Regions from separate parts of the Variovorax sp. VNK109 genome, predicted to be linked through region 2. Evidence: predicted binding sites of a transcription regulator. Region 2 holds the regulator's gene; each other region holds the start of a gene.

Region 1 (4,187 bases), on a different contig from region 2:
GCAGGCCGGGGTGATGGCCACCAGACCGGCAACGGCGCCGGAAGCGGCACCCAGCATGGAAGCCTTGCCCTTGGCCAGCGCTTCACCGGCGATCCACGACAGCGTGGCGGCGGCGGTTGCGAACACGGTGTTGATCAGCGCGAGCGCGGTCAGGCCGTTGGCTTCGAGGTTGGAGCCGGCGTTGAAGCCGAACCAGCCTACCCACAGCATGGAGGCACCGACCATGGTCAGCGTCAGGCTGTGCGGCGTGAAGGCTTCCTTGCCGAAGCCCAGGCGCTTGCCGATGACATACGAACCCACCAGGCCGGCAACACCAGCGTTGATGTGGACGACGGTGCCGCCTGCGAAGTCGAGCGCGCCCTTGGCCCACAGCCAGCCGGCGTTGCCAACCACGGTCTCGAGCGAAGCAGCGTCGGTGATCGCATCCGGGCCGTCCCAGTACCAGACCATGTGGGCCATGGGCAGGTAGCAGAACGTGAACCAGATCACCGAGAAGATCAGCACGGCGCTGAACTTCACGCGTTCTGCGAAGGCACCGATGATCAGCGCGCAGGTGATGGCAGCGAACGTGGCCTGGAAGGCGATGAACGACAGCTCGGGGATCACCACACCCTTGCTGAAGGTGGCCGCGACGGAATCGGGGGTCACACCGCTCAGGAAGAGCTTGCTGAAATTGCCATAGAAGGTACCAGCGCCGCCGAATGCCAGCGTGTAGCCGTAGATGGCCCACAGGACATAGATCAGCGAGCTGACGACGAAAACCTGCATCAGGACCGACAGCATGTTCTTGCTGCGGACCAGGCCGCCGTAGAACAGGGCCAGGCCGGGCAGGGTCATGAAGATCACGAGCACGGTGGCCACGGTCATCCATGCGGTGTCACCCTTGTTCGGGGTGGGTGCAGCAGCGGGTGCGGCTTCGGCAGCGGCCGGGGCAGCAGCGGGTGCGGCTTCGGCGGCCGGTGCGGCAGCGGGTGCCGCCGGGGCTTCGGCAGCCGGTGCGGAAGGTGCGGGAGCCTGGGCGATTGCGGCGGTACCGCCGGCAATCAGGCTCATGCCCAACAGGAGGGAGGCAAGCAGTTTTTTCATATCTGTCTTCTTTCTAAAGGACGCTTACAGCGCTTCCTTGCCGGTCTCGCCGGTACGAATACGGACAACCTGCTCGAGGTTGTAGACAAAAATCTTGCCGTCACCGATCTTGCCGGTGCGGGCTGCGCCTTCGACGGCTTCGATCACGCGCTCGACCAGGTCATCGGACACGGCGGCTTCGATCTTGACCTTCGGCAGGAAGTCGACGACATATTCCGCGCCGCGGTACAGCTCGGTATGGCCCTTCTGACGGCCGAATCCCTTCACCTCCGTCACGGTAATGCCCTGCACGCCGATGCCGGAGAGGGCTTCGCGCACTTCGTCAAGCTTGAACGGCTTGATGATCGCTGTCACCAGTTTCATGTTCTTTTCCTTCAGGTAATACACAAAGGGCCTGCTCTCGCAGGCCCTGCCGAAATTACATTGCCTTCGTGATCGTCAGGACGAAGCGGTTCTTGTTGACGAAACCGTAGAAAGCCTTCTCGTTGGCACCAACCAGCGCGCCGGACAGAGAGAAGCCGTCGCCCAGATCGTAGCTCGCGCCGATGCTGTAGTCGGTGTAGTCCTCAGCGCCGGTAGCCGTCTTGAAGTTGGTGAACCCAACCGATGCCTTCAGCGTCAGCTTGGGCATGATTTCCTGGGCGATGGCCAGGTTCAGGTAGCCCGTACCCTTGCCGTCTCCAGCGGGCTGGCCCCATCCGAAGTAGCCGTCAGAGACAGTGTGCGAGTACTTGGCCGAGAAGGGGCCGTAGCCAACGCCGAAGTAGGCTTCCGTGGTGTTCACCATGGAATTGCCCGAGTACTGGTAGCGCAGCAGACCGACGTCGGCAGCCAGAGGGCCGAGCGGGAACTTGTAACCACCGTAGAAGTCGCTTTCCAGGCTGTTGTTGGCTGCCCAGTCGACGGAAGAGTTCCAGTTGCCAATGTAGAAACCATTGGCGAAGGCATAGTCGAAACCGCCTTGCAGGGCCGGCTTGAAGGCGCTGGTACGGCCGATGTCCTGGTCTTGACCGCGGAACTTGTAGTTGCTCGTGAGGCTGACGTTGGCGCTCAGTTGTGCGCTTGCAATCATCGGCAGGGCGGCGACAGCGGCAACTGCCAGGGTCTTCGCGAATTTCATCAAATGCTCTCCATTGGTGGTTAAAAGACAGCCGCTACAAAGCATGGAGCGTGCCAAAGTGCACACGCCTTGTAGGGTTGTGCACGCTATCGGCGCTTTGCGCGTTGCTTCTCCCGGTTCAGCCCGCTTTTATGCACATTTCTAGTGCATTCTTGGATTTTTTCCAGCACTAGTTGCGGGCGCGCACCTGAATAGGGAGTCTGTTTGAGTCTTGCTTGTATACAGAGCCGCGCGCTTCTGGGTCTGGAAGCGCGTGCTGTCACCGTCGAGGTGCATCTGGCCAATGGCCTGCCCAGCTTCACCCTGGTGGGGCTGGCCGATGTGGAGGTGAAGGAGGCGCGCGAGCGCGTGCGGTCCGCCCTCCAGAACGCCGGTCTCGAATTTCCGAACAACAAACGCATCACCGTGAATCTCGCGCCGGCGGACCTTCCCAAGGATTCCGGCCGGTTCGACCTGCCGATCGCGCTGGGCATCCTTGCCGCCAGCGGGCAGGTGGATGCCGCCCAGCTCGCCGGGCATGAATTCGCCGGCGAGCTCTCGCTGTCGGGCGAACTTCGGCCGGTGCGCGGGGCGCTGGCCATGAGCCTCGCGCTGCAGGCGCAGGGCGTGGACACCCGGCTGGTCCTGCCCGAATGCGGCGCGAAGGAGGCGGCGCTGGTCCCGGGCTCGCACGTCTATGGCGCCAGGCACCTGCTGGACGTCGTCTCGCGGTTCCGCCCGGCCTCTGATCAGGAAGACGCCGGCATCCCGGCCAGTGCATGGGTCCGCGTGCTGCCGGCCGAACCTGCCGCGGCGGCGCAAGGCCCCGACCTCGCGGATGTGAAAGGCCAGGCCGCCGCGCGGCGGGCGCTCGAGATCGCCGCGGCGGGCAACCACAGCGTGCTGATGGCCGGCCCGCCCGGCTCGGGCAAGTCGATGCTGGCGCAGCGCTTCGCGGGCCTGCTGCCCGTCATGTCGGTGCAGGAGTCGCTGGAAAGCGCCGCCATCGCGAGCCTGGGCGGTCGCTTCGCGCTCAATCGATGGGGCCAGCGCGCGACTTGCAGCCCGCACCATTCGGCGAGCGCCGTGGCGCTGGTCGGCGGCGGATCACCGCCGCGGCCGGGCGAGATATCACTGGCCCATCACGGCGTGCTGTTCCTGGACGAACTGCCCGAGTTCCCGCGTGCAGCGCTCGAGGCGTTGCGCGAGCCGCTGGAGACGGGCCGCATCCGCATCTCGCGCGCGGCGCGGCAGACGGAGTTTCCGGCGCGCTTCCAGCTGATCGCGGCGATGAACCCGTGCCCCTGCGGTTACCTCGGCGCGCGAGGACGCAGCTGCCGCTGCTCACCGGATCAAGTCGCGCGCTACCAAGCCAAGCTGAGCGGCCCGCTGCTGGATCGCATCGACCTGCACGTCGAAGTGCCCGCGCTCACCACGGATGAACTGCTGGAGGCCGCCCCCGGCGAGCCGACTGCCGCCGTGCGCGAACGTTGCACGCGTGCCCGCGATGTCGCCATGGCGCGCCAGGGGTGCGCCAACCAGGCGCTGCAGGGCATGGAGATCGACGCGCACGTCACGCTCGACGACGCGGCCACGCAGTTCATCCGCAAGGCTGCCACGCGGCTGGCCTGGTCGGCGCGCGCCACGCATCGGGCGCTGAAGGTAGCGCGCACGATTGCCGATCTGGACGGATCCACACAGACACGTGCCGAGCACGTCGCCGAAGCGGTGCAATACCGGCGCAGCCTGACGGCCACGGACTGATCAGCCTGCCTGGGTCGAAGTGAGCACGCCGGCATCAACCGGCAACCGCTGCCCTATCTGGCGGACCACCGCCGGCGGATCCTGCAGCAGCGCGGCATGCAGCGCACCTGCGGCACCCGGCCAGGTCTCGTCGTCCCCCGCGAGCAATGCGCGCACGACGTCGGCGGCCACATCGTCCGGCGACAGCTTAGCGCCGGTCACGCCCGCGCTCATGCGCGTGTCCACCACTGGCGGATAG
Region 2 (4,187 bases):
TACCTCGTCGGCGAAGTCCGCAAGGGCCGCTGACTGCGCCAGCCGGCGCGCGGAGCGCACGGTTTCCCACGAACAGCCCGCCTTCACGGTGGGCTTTTCTTTGGGCACGTCCAAGTTTGGGGGATACAATCCCCAGCAAGTTTCGTGCCTTTATGAAAAACACCCTCATTCCCTCGCTGATCGCCGCTTTTGCCCTGATTTGGGGCACTGCCCACGCCGAGAAGGCCGACCGCGACAAGCCGATGAACATCGAGGCCGACTCGCTTCGCTACGACGACCTGAAGCAGACCAGCGTCTTCACCGGCAACGTGGTCCTGACCAAGGGCACGATCATCATCCGGGGCGCCCGCGTCGAGGTCCGGCAGGACCCTGAGGGCTACCAGTACGGCGTGGTGACGGCCGAACCCGGCAAGCTCGCCTACTACCGCCAGAAGCGCGACAACCTGGACGAATACATCGAAGGCGAGTCCGAAGTCATCGAATACAACAGCAAGGCCGACAACGTCAAATTCATCCGCCGGGCCGAACTGCGCCGCTACCGTGGTGCGACCATGAACGACGAGATGACCGGCAACATCATCACCTACGACAACGGCGGCGATGTGTTCACCATCAACGGCGTGCCTGCCCAGCAGGGAACTGCGCCTGCGCCGGGCGGCCGCGTCCGCGCCATGCTGACGCCGCGAAGCGCGGCCTCGGATCCGGGTGCGACAGCGCCGGCCACACCGGCTGGTCCGGGATCTGCGCCGCTGCGCCCCAGCACCACGCTGGGCGGCGAAAAGAAGTGACGTCGAACGTGCCCGATATCGCAGTACCCGCAACCCCCTCGGCCATTGCCGTATCGGCCGCACCGGCCGGACCGGCGGCAGGCCGTCTCGAGGCGCGCCATCTCCAGAAGGCTTACGGCAGCCGCAAGGTCGTGAAGGATGTGTCGCTGTCGGTGCAGAAGGGCGAAGTCGTCGGGCTCCTCGGGCCCAACGGCGCGGGCAAGACCACGTCCTTCTACATGATCGTCGGGCTGGTGCGTGCCGACGCGGGCGCCATCAGCATCGACGGCCAGCCCGTCACCGACATGCCGATCCACCGCCGCTCGCGCATGGGCCTGTCGTACCTGCCGCAGGAGGCGTCGATCTTCCGCAAGCTGACGGTGGAAGAGAACGTGCGCGCCGTGCTGGAGTTGCAGCAATACCAGGATGGGCCTGACGCGGGCAAGTCACTGTCCCGCGCCGAGATCAACAAGCGGCTGGACACCCTGCTGCAGGACCTGCGCGTCGACCACCTGCGCGACTCGCCCGCGCTTGCGCTCTCGGGCGGCGAACGACGCCGGGTGGAAATCGCGCGGGCACTGGCCACGCAGCCGCGGTTCATCCTTCTGGACGAGCCGTTCGCCGGCATCGACCCGATCGCGGTGATCGAGATCCAGCGCATCGTGGGCTTCCTCAAGTCGCGCGGCATCGGTGTGCTGATCACCGACCACAACGTGCGCGAGACGCTGGGCATCTGTGACCATGCGTTCATCATCAGCGACGGCCATGTGCTCGCGCAGGGCACGCCGTCGGAAATCGTGGACAACGCCGAAGTGCGCCGGGTGTACCTCGGCGAGCACTTCCGGATGTGACGGCGCTTTCGCCGCGTCTTCGGGTTCCGTCATGAAGCAGGGTCTTTCTCTACGCGTATCGCAGCATCTGGCGCTCACGCCCCAGCTGCAGCAATCGATCCGCCTGCTCCAGCTGTCGACGCTCGAACTCAGCCAGGAAGTCGAGCAGATGCTCGACGAGAACCCGTTCCTCGAGATGGAGGTCGAAGACCATCCGGGCGAGGACATGGCGGCCGCGCAACTGGAGACGACCCGCGTGCGGGATGATGCGGGCTCCGACTACGACGGCTCAGACCACGGGAGCGATGCGGCGTCCGACCACGTGTCCGATGAAGCCGCGCCGGCCGACCCTGCGGCCGAACTCGCCGACAGCTGGGAAGGCGACGGCAGCACCGAGATCGTGGTGGACGACACCGAGTGGGGCGGCGACGCGCCTGCCCGCAAGAACAACCTCGATGGCGACGACGCGATGGACGCCACCGAACTCGCGCGTGAGCACGAGTCGCTGCAGGCCTATCTGCATGCCCAGACACGGTCGTTGCGCCTGAGCGAGGTGGACCGTGCGGCGCTGCGCTTCCTCATCGAGTCGCTCAACGACGACGGCTATCTGGAGGATTCGATCGACGCGCTGGCGGTGAGCCTGGCCGGTGACGATCTCGAACAGGCCGAAGAACTTGTCGGGCGCTTCACCATGGCGCTGCACCTGCTGCACAGCATGGAGCCGGTCGGCGTGGGTGCACGCAACCTGCCTGAATGCCTGTCGCTGCAGATCCGCGCGCTCACCGACGAAGACGCCGAGCCCGCCGTGCGCGCTGCCGCGCTGCGCATTTGCGGTCAGCCGCTGGAGCTGATGGCGCGGCGCGACATCAAGCGCCTGTGCCAGATCTGCAACGAGTCCGAAGCCGTGGTGAAGGCCGCGATGACGCTCATCGGGCGGCTCGAACCCAAGCCCGGCCGCCGCTTCGTGAACGTGGAGCGCAACATCGTCGTGCCGGACGTCATCGTCGTGAAGTCGGGCCGGGGCGCATCGATGCGCTTTCGCGTGCAGCTCAACGCCGACGTCATGCCGCGCCTGCGTGTGCACGACATCTATGCCGGCGCGCTGAAGTCGCACAAGGGCGAGGGCCACCAGGCGCTGCAGCAGCGGCTGCAGGAGGCGCGCTGGTTCATCAAGAACATCCAGCAGCGCTTCGACACCATCCTGCGCGTGTCCAACGCCATCGTGGAGCGCCAGAAGAATTTCTTCGTGCACGGCGAGCTCGCCATGCGCCCGCTGGTGCTGCGCGAGATCGCCGACGAACTCGGCCTTCACGAGTCCACCATCTCGCGCGTGACCACGGCCAAGTACATGGCCACGCCCTATGGCACCTTCGAGCTCAAGTATTTCTTCGGTTCCGCGCTCGGCACCGAGACCGGCGGCAATGCATCCAGCACGGCAGTGCGCGCGCTCATCAAGCAGTTCGTGAGTGCCGAGAGCCAGAAGAAGCCGCTGTCGGACAACCAGATTTCCGAAATGCTCAAGGAACAGGGCATCGAGTGCGCGCGCCGCACCGTCGCCAAATACCGCGAGGCGCTGCGCATCGCGCCCGCCAACCTCCGCAAGTCCCTGTGAACCAGCTCCGATTGTTCCTGCCCTGCGCCGCCGGCGTGGAAGACTTCCTCGCCGACGAAGTGCTGCGCATCACAGGCGCTGCGCCGGAAGACGTGCGCAAGCGACGCGGTGGCGTGCTGCTGTCCGGCTCGTGGCGCGACGCGCTCGCGCTCAACCTGCACAGCCGCCTGGCCATGCGCGTGCTGATCCAGCTGGCGCATGGCGGCTACCGAGAAGAGAAGGACATCTATGCCGCCGCTGCCAGCGTCGCATGGGAGATCTGGTTCACGCCGCGCCAGACCTTCAAGGTCGAGATCACCGCGCAGAACAGCCCGCTCAAGAGCCTGAACTTTGCCGCGCTCACCGTGAAGGACGCCATCGCCGACCGCTTCCGCGATCGCGGCGGCGTGCGCCCGAGCGTGGAGACGCAATGGCCCGACGTGCGCGTCTATGCGCACCTCACGCAGGACGAAGTCACGCTCTATATCGACACCTCCGGCGAGCCGCTCTTCAAGCGTGGCTGGCGCGAGGACAAGGGCGACGCACCGCTCAAGGAAACGCTGGCCGCTGCGATGATCGCCGCCAGCGGCTGGGACGCAACCGTCCCGCTGTACGACCCGTGCTGCGGCAGCGGTACGGTGGCCATCGAGGCCGCGCAGGTCGCCTGCGGCATGGCGCCAGGGTTGCTGCGCCGCTTCGCGTTCGAGAAGCTGCTGCCTTTCCAGCCACACGTGTGGAGTGCACTGAAGAGCGAAGCGCAGGAGGCGGTGCATGCACCCAAGGCCGAGGTCTTCGGCAGCGACGTGGCCCACCGCATGGTGGACTTCGCGATGCGCAACGCGCAGCGTGCGGGCATTGCGCACGCCATCCAGTTGCGGGGCGGCGACGCGCTGCAGCGCATGCCGCCGGCGGACGTGCCCGGCCTCATGCTGGTGAACCCGCCCTATGGCGAGCGCATCGAAACAGCCGGCGTGGCCGGTCGTCAGCGCGCCGAGACGG
Region 3 (4,187 bases), on a different contig from region 2:
CTGGTAACGGGCGGAATGGGAGGCGAGCTTGTCCAAGCCGCCTATTTTGACGCGGGAAGGCGCGAAAGTTCGCGCTTGAGGCCGCCGATATCTGCTTCGCTGCGCTGTATGGCGACCTTCATCTCTTCCACCCGCTCCTGGTAGCGGGCGTAGTTGCGCGACTCGATGCCGGTCTTTTCGGGTTCGCCGTTGTTGTAGTCCTTGAGCAGCTGGGAGTGGCGCGTTTCAGCCTTGCGCAACTCGGCCTCGAGGATGTTGCGTGCATCGCTGTCTCGGGCACGCTGGTCGGCACTGTCGACACGCGGGCTGCCCGCAGGCGCCGCGGAAGCAGCCGGCGAGCGCACCGGGGCCGAAGTGTTGGTGACGCCCCCGGCTGGCACGGGCTGGCTCTGCACGACCGTGACGTTGCCGCCTTCCACCAACTTGCAACCACGCGCCGTCGCGTCGTTGACGTTGTTGGTGTACTCGTTGCCGCAACGGTAGATGCGGTCTTGCGCCACGGCACCGCCGCACAGCGCCAGCAGGCCTGCGACAGCAATGGATGATTTCAGTACACGCGTCATGGTCTTTGTCACCCCGCCGTGAATGCGGGGCCTGACAGTATCCCTGAATCGGCACAAAGGTCAAAGCTCCTTGGGACCGGAAACAAAAAAGGACGGCTTGCGCCGTCCTTTTTTCACACTTCCCGCCGAATTTACAGCGAGTAGTACATGTCGAACTCGATCGGATGCGTCGTCATGCGGAAACGCGTAACTTCCTGCATCTTCAGTTCGATGTAGGCATCGATGAACGAATCCGTGAACACGCCACCCTTGGTCAGGAAGCTGCGGCCCTTGTCCAGGTACTCGAGCGCCTGGTCCAGGCTGTGGCAGACGGTCGGCACCTTCGCGTCTTCTTCGGGCGGCAGGTGGTACAGGTCCTTCGTGGCGGCTTCGCCGGGATGGATCTTGTTTTCCACGCCGTCCAGACCGGCCATCAGCAGGGCCGAGAAGGCCAGGTACGGGTTCGCCAGGGGATCCGGGAAGCGCGCTTCGATGCGGCGGCCCTTCGGGTTGGACACGAACGGGATACGGATCGAGGCCGAGCGGTTCTTGGCCGAGTAGGCCAGCTTCACCGGGGCTTCGAAGCCGGGAACCAGGCGCTTGTAGCTGTTGGTGCCGGGGTTCGTGATGGCGTTCAAGGCGCGTGCGTGCTTGATGATGCCGCCGATGTAGTACAGGGCGAAATCAGACAGGCCTGCATAGCCGTCGCCGGCGAACAGGTTCTTGCCGTCCTTCCACACGGACTGGTGCACGTGCATGCCGGAACCGTTGTCGCCAACGATGGGCTTGGGCATGAAGGTGGCCGTCTTGCCATAGGCGTGGCAGACGTTCCAGATGACGTACTTGAGCTTCAGCGTCCAGTCGGCGCGCTCGACGAGCGTGCTGAACTTCGTGCCGATTTCGTTCTGGCCGGCGCCCGCCACTTCGTGGTGGAACACTTCGACCGGGATGCCCAGCGATTCGAGCACCAGCGAAATCTCGGCGCGGATGTCCTGTGCGCTGTCGACCGGGGGAACGGGGAAATAGCCGCCCTTGACGGTGGGACGGTGGCCGGTGTTGCCGCCCTCGAAGGACTTGCCGGTGTTCCAGGAAGCTTCATCGGCGTCGACCTTGACGTACGAGCCGGACATGTCCGAGCCCCACTTCACGTCGTCGAAGATGAAGAATTCGGGTTCCGGACCGAAGTAGGCGGTGTCGCCCAGGCCCGAGGCCTTCAGGTAGGCTTCAGCCTTCTTGGCGATGGAACGCGGATCGCGGTCGTACGGCTTGCCGTCGGCGGGCTCGAGCACGTCGCAGGTCAGGTTGAGCGTGGTTTCCTCGAAGAACGGGTCGATGACGGCGGTGCCCGGATCGGGCATCAGCAGCATGTCGGACGCTTCGATGCCCTTCCAGCCGGCGATGGAAGAACCGTCGAAAGCGTGACCGTCGGTGAACTTGCCTTCGTCGAAATGCGAGACGGGCACCGTGACGTGCTGTTCCTTGCCGCGGGTGTCAGTAAAGCGGAAGTCTACAAACTTGACTTCGTTTTCCTTGACGAGTTTCAGTACGTCAGCGACGGACTTTGCCATCTGGTTCTCCTGGTTGGATGGTTGTTGAAAATGGTTGCCGGGGGGAATGCAGTTATTGTGCCAAACGTGGTGCATGCAGCCAGTACGCCGGGTGGCGTAGCCGGCACCGCAAACCAGCCCCTGAAAATGCCCTGCAGGTCAACACGAGTGCAGCAGTTCGCACCAAATCGGAACATACAAGATTGCACCAACAACGGGCAATTTATTGACGCACCAATTCGGGGCCGAGCTTGACCGGAAACCGCCGGAGACCTTCCAGCAGGGCAATGTAGGCGGATTCCGCGCGCCCTGGTTCGCCTTTCACTCCCAGTTCGATGTGGCGGCCGTATTCAGGATGATCCACGCTGGGCAGGCTGAACACCTTCACTCCTTCGTGGCCGCGCTCGATCTCCTCCATCAACGGGGTGAGCGTCGCCTCCATCGAACCGAAGACGATGACAGACTTTTCCAGCCACGCCGCGCGACGGAACAGCGCGCCATACTGCTGGTCGAGCACCGATTCGATCATCGGCCAGGCCATCACCGGAAATCCGGGCACGAAATGGACATGGCCTACCGAGAAACCGGGAATCTTGTTGTACGGATTGGAGATGATGCGGGCGCCTCTGGGAAACACACCCATGTTCAGGCGATGAACGTTGTCCGCGCGATCCGGCTCATAGGGCACGCCCTGCTCGCGCGCGGTGTCCTGCATGCGCTCGCGGATCAGTGCTTCGGCCTGGGGATGGAGTTCCAGCGGCACCTCCAGCGCGGCGGCGGCGCATTGCCGCGTGTGGTCGTCCGGTGTTGCGCCGATGCCGCCGCAGGAAAAAACGATCTCTCCGCTGGCCCAGGCACGACGCAGTGCGGCGGTGATGCGCTCGGGCGAGTCGCCTACGTATTCGGCATAGTCCAGGTGAAGTCCCCGCGCGCCCAGCAGCTCGATCACCTTGGGCATGTGCTTGTCGGCTCGCTTGCCCGACATGATCTCGTCGCCGACGATGATCAGGCCGAAGCGGGGAACAGGGGGCGTGTCTGCCGCTTCAGCGGCCTGCGGGAGGGGGAGGGTCATCCGGCAATGCTAGCCGTTCTGGCGACGGGGCCGTTGGCGGCTCGATGGGTTCCAGCACCATGGTCGAGGGGGCACCCTGCATGGTCGTCGCATACTCTTCCTGCCGCAGCCGTTGCAGGGCATCGAGACAGTAGTGCGCGAACCAGAGCGACGAGAAGGCGAACACCAGCGTGTAGATCCAGATTGCCACCGGCACAAGGATGACGAAGGCGGCTGCGAACAGCGCGCCCGACGCCCACACGATGCTCGGCGCTGCGCCGAGATATCCTGTGAGCACACCGATACCCAGCAGCCAGCCTCGATGGCGGCGCAGAAGTTCACGACGCTCGTTTGCGCTGGCGTGGTCAGCCAGCGCGTCGAAACTCATCACGCGATAGGTCAGCCAGCCCCAGATGAGTGGTGGCAACACCAGGATCAGTGGCGGGATCAGCCACAGCGGCATGGACACCACGAGCGCAATGATGGCCAGCAGCGTCACACCCAGCGAGCGCAGCATGCTGCCGATGAAAGAGCCGCCGCGCTTGCGCTCGAGCGCTGCAAAACGGCGCTCCGCCACCAGCGAGGTCAGCGCGGGCGTCATGAGTGCGGCGACAACCAGCAGCGATACGAGCACGAGCACCGGCGTCACCGCGAAGATGACGATCAGCGGCGCGACGACGGTCTTGAGGTTACTGGCACCGAAGCGCTCGAGCCATCCCCAAAGGCTGGTCAGCAGCGACGACGAGTCCAGCATCGCACGCACCCATTCCACGGCCGGGTCCCAGTAGAAATAGCCGAGCCCGAACGACAGCGCGACCATGAGCACCAGCGGCAGGAAAGAGAGTGCGATCACACGCGGATGCAGGCAATACGCCACCGCACGCCAGAACGAATCGAGAAGCAGGGTCATGGCCGGAGCTTACCTTTACGCACGCCGTCCGAACAGACGCTTGAGGCCCAGCCATTGCTGGGACCAGAAGCCGCGACCGTAATCGCGCGCCTGCTCCACCTGATCACGGATGCCGGTCGGGTCGTAACGCAACTGGA
Region 4 (4,187 bases), on a different contig from region 2:
GATGCGATGCACGACTTCATGAAGCCCTTGGGCTTCGGGCAGATCACCGGCATCGACATCAACGGCGAAGTGCGCGGCGTGCTGCCCAGCCAAGAATGGAAGCGCAATGCCTACCGCAAGCCGGAGCAGAAGCGCTGGTATGCGGGGGAGACAATCTCGCTGGGCATCGGCCAGGGCTACAACACCTTCACCATGCTGCAGCTTGCGCAGGCCACCGCCATCGTTGCGAACGACGGCATCAAGCACAAGCCGCAGCTCGTCATCGCCACGCAGGATTCGCTCTCGCACACGCGCGTACCGGCCCCGCCTTCGCCGGCGGAAGACCTCGGCTACAAGCCGGAGAACGTCGCCATCGTCAAGCGTGCGCTCGTCGGCGTGACCCAGGAAGGCACATCCACGCGCGTCTTCAGCGGCGCGGGCTACGTGTCCGGTGGCAAGACCGGCACGGCGCAGGCGGTGACGATCGGACAGAAGGACAAGTACAACGCCGCGCGGCTGGAGGAGCACCAGCGCGACCACGCGCTCTACATGGCATTCGCGCCGGCCGACAACCCGAAGATCGCGCTCGCACTCATCGTCGAGAACGCGGGCTGGGGCGCGGAAGCAGCGGCACCGATCGCGCGGCGCGTGTTCGACTACTGGCTGCTGGACCAGTACCCGAGCGAAGAAGACATGGCCGCCGTGCGTCGCGGGCAGGGCGGCCCACCCATCGGCAAGCCCCGCAAGGGCGCCGAGGCCGCCTGGCCAGTGGCTGCGGGCACGGCCGCGCCCCAGTGATTACCTGAAGAACGCGTCGTAGCCCGTCTTCAGGATCAGCGCACTCACCACGAACACGAACACACCGCGGACGAAGCCCGCACCGTGCTTCAGCGCCATGCGTGTGCCCAGCACGCTGCCGATGACGTTGGCGATGGCCAACGCCAGTGCGTAGTGCCACCACACGTGTCCCTTCACCGCGAACAGGATGAGCGCGGCGAGGTTGGTGGCCGTGTTGAGGAGCTTGGCCGATGCCGAGGCATTGAGGAAGTCGTAACCGAGCCAGCGCACGAACAGGAACACGAAGAAGCTGCCGGTGCCCGGGCCGAAGAAGCCGTCATAGAAACCGATGAGCAGGCCGATGGTGCCGGCCGCGAGGGTCTCGGTGCGGCCGGCAAAGCGCGGTGCATGCACGCGACCCATGTCCTTGCGGGCGAGGGTGTACGCCAGCACGGCGGCAAGGATGAAGGGCAGCAGCTTGCGCAGGTAGTCCGCAGAGATGACCGTCACGAGCCAGGCGCCGGCGAACGACCCGATGAAGCCTGCCGCCGCGGCGGGCAGCAACGCAGTCCAGCGCATCTCGACGCGGCGGCTGTACTGCCACGCGGCCGTGGCGGTGCCCCAGACCGACGCGCTCTTGTTGATGCCGAACAGCGTCGCCGGGTGCGTGTTGGGAAAGACTGCGAAGAGCGCGGGGACCAGAACGAGGCCGCCGCCGCCGACGATGGAGTCCACAAACCCGGCCAGCAGCGAGGCCAGGGTGACGATGATCAGTTCCATGGGAGAGAAAGTGCTGCGGAGAAAGGCAGCCGGGATTGTCGCGGAAAACAAAAAGGCGCCGGTCACGGCGCCTTTGAAGGGCAACCCGATGGGAGTGCCCGGAATATTTTTGGACGAATTCTTGGAATGTCTCCTCAGTCCCTCGTCCTCACGAGCGTGTCGGCCCGTTTGCGAGTGGAATGACTGTAACGGCTGCACCGAGTCTGTGCATTAGGACTTACCCGTGCGTCGGCGCGGCGTGCGTTTTGTCCGCGATGTGAGAAAAGTCGCGGACTGGCGCGGGGTTGGGCCGCTTTGGCACGACTTGTGCTCCATGCACCAAAGTAGTCATAACAAAGGCGCCAGACATGAATTTCGCGCAAAAAGCCATACGCCGTATGGCGGTCGGGTTGGGAACCGTGGTCTTGGGATTGGGGATGTTGGGAGGAACGGGGCACTCGCATGCGCAGGCACCTTCTGCTCCCGCTGCGCCATCGGCAACCGCCGCGCCTGCCGTGGTCGTCGCTGCAGCGCCCGCGGTGGCCGAAACTGCACCGGCACCGGTCACACGCCCCGGTCTCGTGGATCAGAGTTCCCTCAACGGTGCAGACACCGCCTGGATGCTGGTGTCCACGGCGCTGGTCCTGCTCATGACGCTGCCCGGCATCGCGCTCTTCTACGCCGGCATGGTGCGCAAGAAAAGCGTGCTCAACACCATGGCCTGCGTCGTCGGCATCGCGGCGCTGGTGTCCATCCTCTGGTTTGCGGCGGGTTATTCGTGGGCGTTCACGCCGGGTAGCGGATTCATCGGCGACACCTCGCGCATGTGGTTCGCCGGTATGGACTACATGAAGGAGGCCGGCAAGGTGTCGGTGAGTCATGTGGCGCCGAACATTCCCGAGTCGGTCTACGCGATGTTCCAACTGACCTTTGCGATCATCACGGCCGCCCTGATCGTCGGCGCATTCGTGGAGCGCATGCGCTTCTCGGCCATGTTGTGGTTCATCGGCATGTGGTCGCTGCTGGTTTATGCGCCGATCGCGCACTGGGTCTGGGAGCCGGGCGGCTGGCTCGCCCAGATGGGAGCGCTGGACTTTGCGGGTGGTGCGGTGGTGCACATCAACGCAGGCGTATCGGGGCTGGTGTGTGCTTACATGCTCGGCCCGCGCCTGGGTTACGGGCGCGAACCTTTCGAGCCTTTCAACCTCGGTCTGACGATGGCCGGCGCCGGCATGCTGTGGGTCGGCTGGTTCGGCTTCAATGCGGGCTCTGCCGTGGCGGCCGATGGTCGCGCAGGGCTGGCCATGCTGGTCACGCATCTGGCGGCATCGGCCGGCGCGCTGGCGTGGATGGCGGGTGAATGGACGGTGCGTGGCAGGCCTTCATTGCTGGGTCTGTGTTCGGGCCTGGTGGCCGGACTGGTCGCGGTGACACCTGCCGCAGGGTTCATCACGCCGGGCTCGGCGGTGATCATCGGCGTGGTGGCGGGCCTGGCCTGCTACTGGGGCGCCACGGGTCTCAAACGCCTGCTGCGCGCGGACGATTCGCTCGACGTGTTCGGCGTGCATGGCATCGGTGGCATCGTGGGCTCGCTGCTCACCGGCCTGCTGGCCAGCAAGACAGTGTCGGGCGTGGAGGGCAACTTCCTCACACAGCTCATCAGCGTCGGGGCCGTGGCTGCCTACAGTGCCATCGGCACGGCGGTGTTGCTGGGGTTGACCATCGTGATCGTGGGCCTGCGTGCTGACGAACAGGCCGAGCAGACCGGCCTGGACATCGCACAGCACCGCGAACGCATCGGCCACTGACCAGGCGCGTCCATGTCCGTGATGCCCAACGATCGTGTCGCGGTTGCAGCGCACCTGCACGTGCTGCTGCGCCGTCGCACGGGCCGCGTGACCGATACCGAGTGGATGGCCACCAACAGCGAATATGCGCAGGCCATGATCAAGTTCGCGCGCCAGCGTGCCGTGGAGGACAAGGCGCCCGAGCTCGAGGAGTGGGCCACGCGTCTCGAACGCGCCTGGGCGGCACCCATCGAGCAGGCGCGGGCCACGTTCATGGAGGCAGCGGTTCGCACGGTGAGCATGCGCGTGAACCCGACGGCGGACGCACCGTCCCCGCCTCCGGCGCCGCCCGGATCTCCCGGCGCGCCGCCACCCAAGCCGCCAGGGGGGCCGCCACCGCCGCCACCGGCGGGTGGCTCACGCTACGTCGGCGGTCTGCGCTGAAGCAGGAACTTCGGCAGCGGTTGCCGCTGCAGCACCGTCCTCCGCAATCCAGCCCGCAGCCTTCTCGGCCATCATGAGCGTCGGGCTGTTGGTGTTGCCGCTGGTGATGGTGGGCATCGCGCCCGCATCGACCACGCGCAAGCCGGCGATCAGTCCGCCGCGCCCGTCGCGCACGCGCAGGCGCGAGTCGAGCACGGCCATCCGGTCGCCGTCAGCGCCCATGCGCGTCGTGCCCACCGGGTGGAAGATGGTCGTTGCGATGTCACCGGCCAGTCGCGCGAGGTCTTCATCGCTCTCGTACTGCGGGCCCGGTTTCCATTCTTCAGGCTTGTACTTCGCCAGTGCCGGTTGTGCGGCGATGCGGCGCGTCACGCGCAGCGAATCAGCCGCGACCTTACGGTCCTCCTCGGTGCTCAGGTAATTCGGTGCAATGGCCGGCGC

What was found. The regulator sigma-54, encoded in region 2, starts transcription at its own class of promoters, with help from an activator protein. The targets are predictions, from matches to a motif close to TGGCANGNAANCTGCTTT.
Region 1: a site for sigma-54 is predicted at 2,245-2,262, ahead of ACO2Q9_RS19775 (TorF family putative porin). Genes of this name have one in related genera too.
Region 3: a site for sigma-54 is predicted at 2,156-2,173, ahead of glnA (type I glutamate--ammonia ligase). Genes of this name have one in related genera too.
Region 4: a site for sigma-54 is predicted at 1,832-1,849, ahead of ACO2Q9_RS20110 (ammonium transporter). Genes of this name have one in related genera too.

The regions. Positions count from the first base shown of each region.
Region 1 covers NZ_JBMSDV010000007.1:89,276-93,462, reverse strand. The annotation lists gene ACO2Q9_RS19785 (ammonium transporter) at 1-1,086, opposite strand, end outside; gene glnK (P-II family nitrogen regulator) at 1,111-1,449, opposite strand; gene ACO2Q9_RS19775 (TorF family putative porin) at 1,505-2,206, opposite strand; gene ACO2Q9_RS19770 (YifB family Mg chelatase-like AAA ATPase) at 2,411-3,949, shown strand; gene ACO2Q9_RS19765 (SDR family NAD(P)-dependent oxidoreductase) at 3,950-4,187, opposite strand, start outside.
Region 2 covers NZ_JBMSDV010000004.1:401,581-405,767, forward strand. The annotation lists gene ACO2Q9_RS16235 (thiol:disulfide interchange protein DsbA/DsbL) at 1-33, shown strand, start outside; gene lptA (lipopolysaccharide transport periplasmic protein LptA) at 153-788, shown strand; gene lptB (LPS export ABC transporter ATP-binding protein) at 833-1,618, shown strand; gene ACO2Q9_RS16250 (RNA polymerase factor sigma-54) at 1,650-3,209, shown strand; gene ACO2Q9_RS16255 (THUMP domain-containing class I SAM-dependent RNA methyltransferase) at 3,206-4,187, shown strand, end outside.
Region 3 covers NZ_JBMSDV010000005.1:75,331-79,517, forward strand. The annotation lists gene glnL (nitrogen regulation protein NR(II)) at 1-36, opposite strand, end outside; gene ACO2Q9_RS16750 (hypothetical protein) at 42-563, opposite strand; gene glnA (type I glutamate--ammonia ligase) at 695-2,110, opposite strand; gene ACO2Q9_RS16760 (competence/damage-inducible protein A) at 2,313-3,161, opposite strand; gene ACO2Q9_RS16765 (EI24 domain-containing protein) at 3,133-4,050, opposite strand; gene ACO2Q9_RS16770 (sterol desaturase family protein) at 4,066-4,187, opposite strand, start outside.
Region 4 covers NZ_JBMSDV010000007.1:153,639-157,825, forward strand. The annotation lists gene mrdA (penicillin-binding protein 2) at 1-777, shown strand, start outside; gene ACO2Q9_RS20105 (sulfite exporter TauE/SafE family protein) at 778-1,536, opposite strand; gene ACO2Q9_RS20110 (ammonium transporter) at 1,953-3,323, shown strand; gene ACO2Q9_RS20115 (hypothetical protein) at 3,336-3,746, shown strand; gene ACO2Q9_RS20120 (GMC family oxidoreductase) at 3,720-4,187, opposite strand, start outside.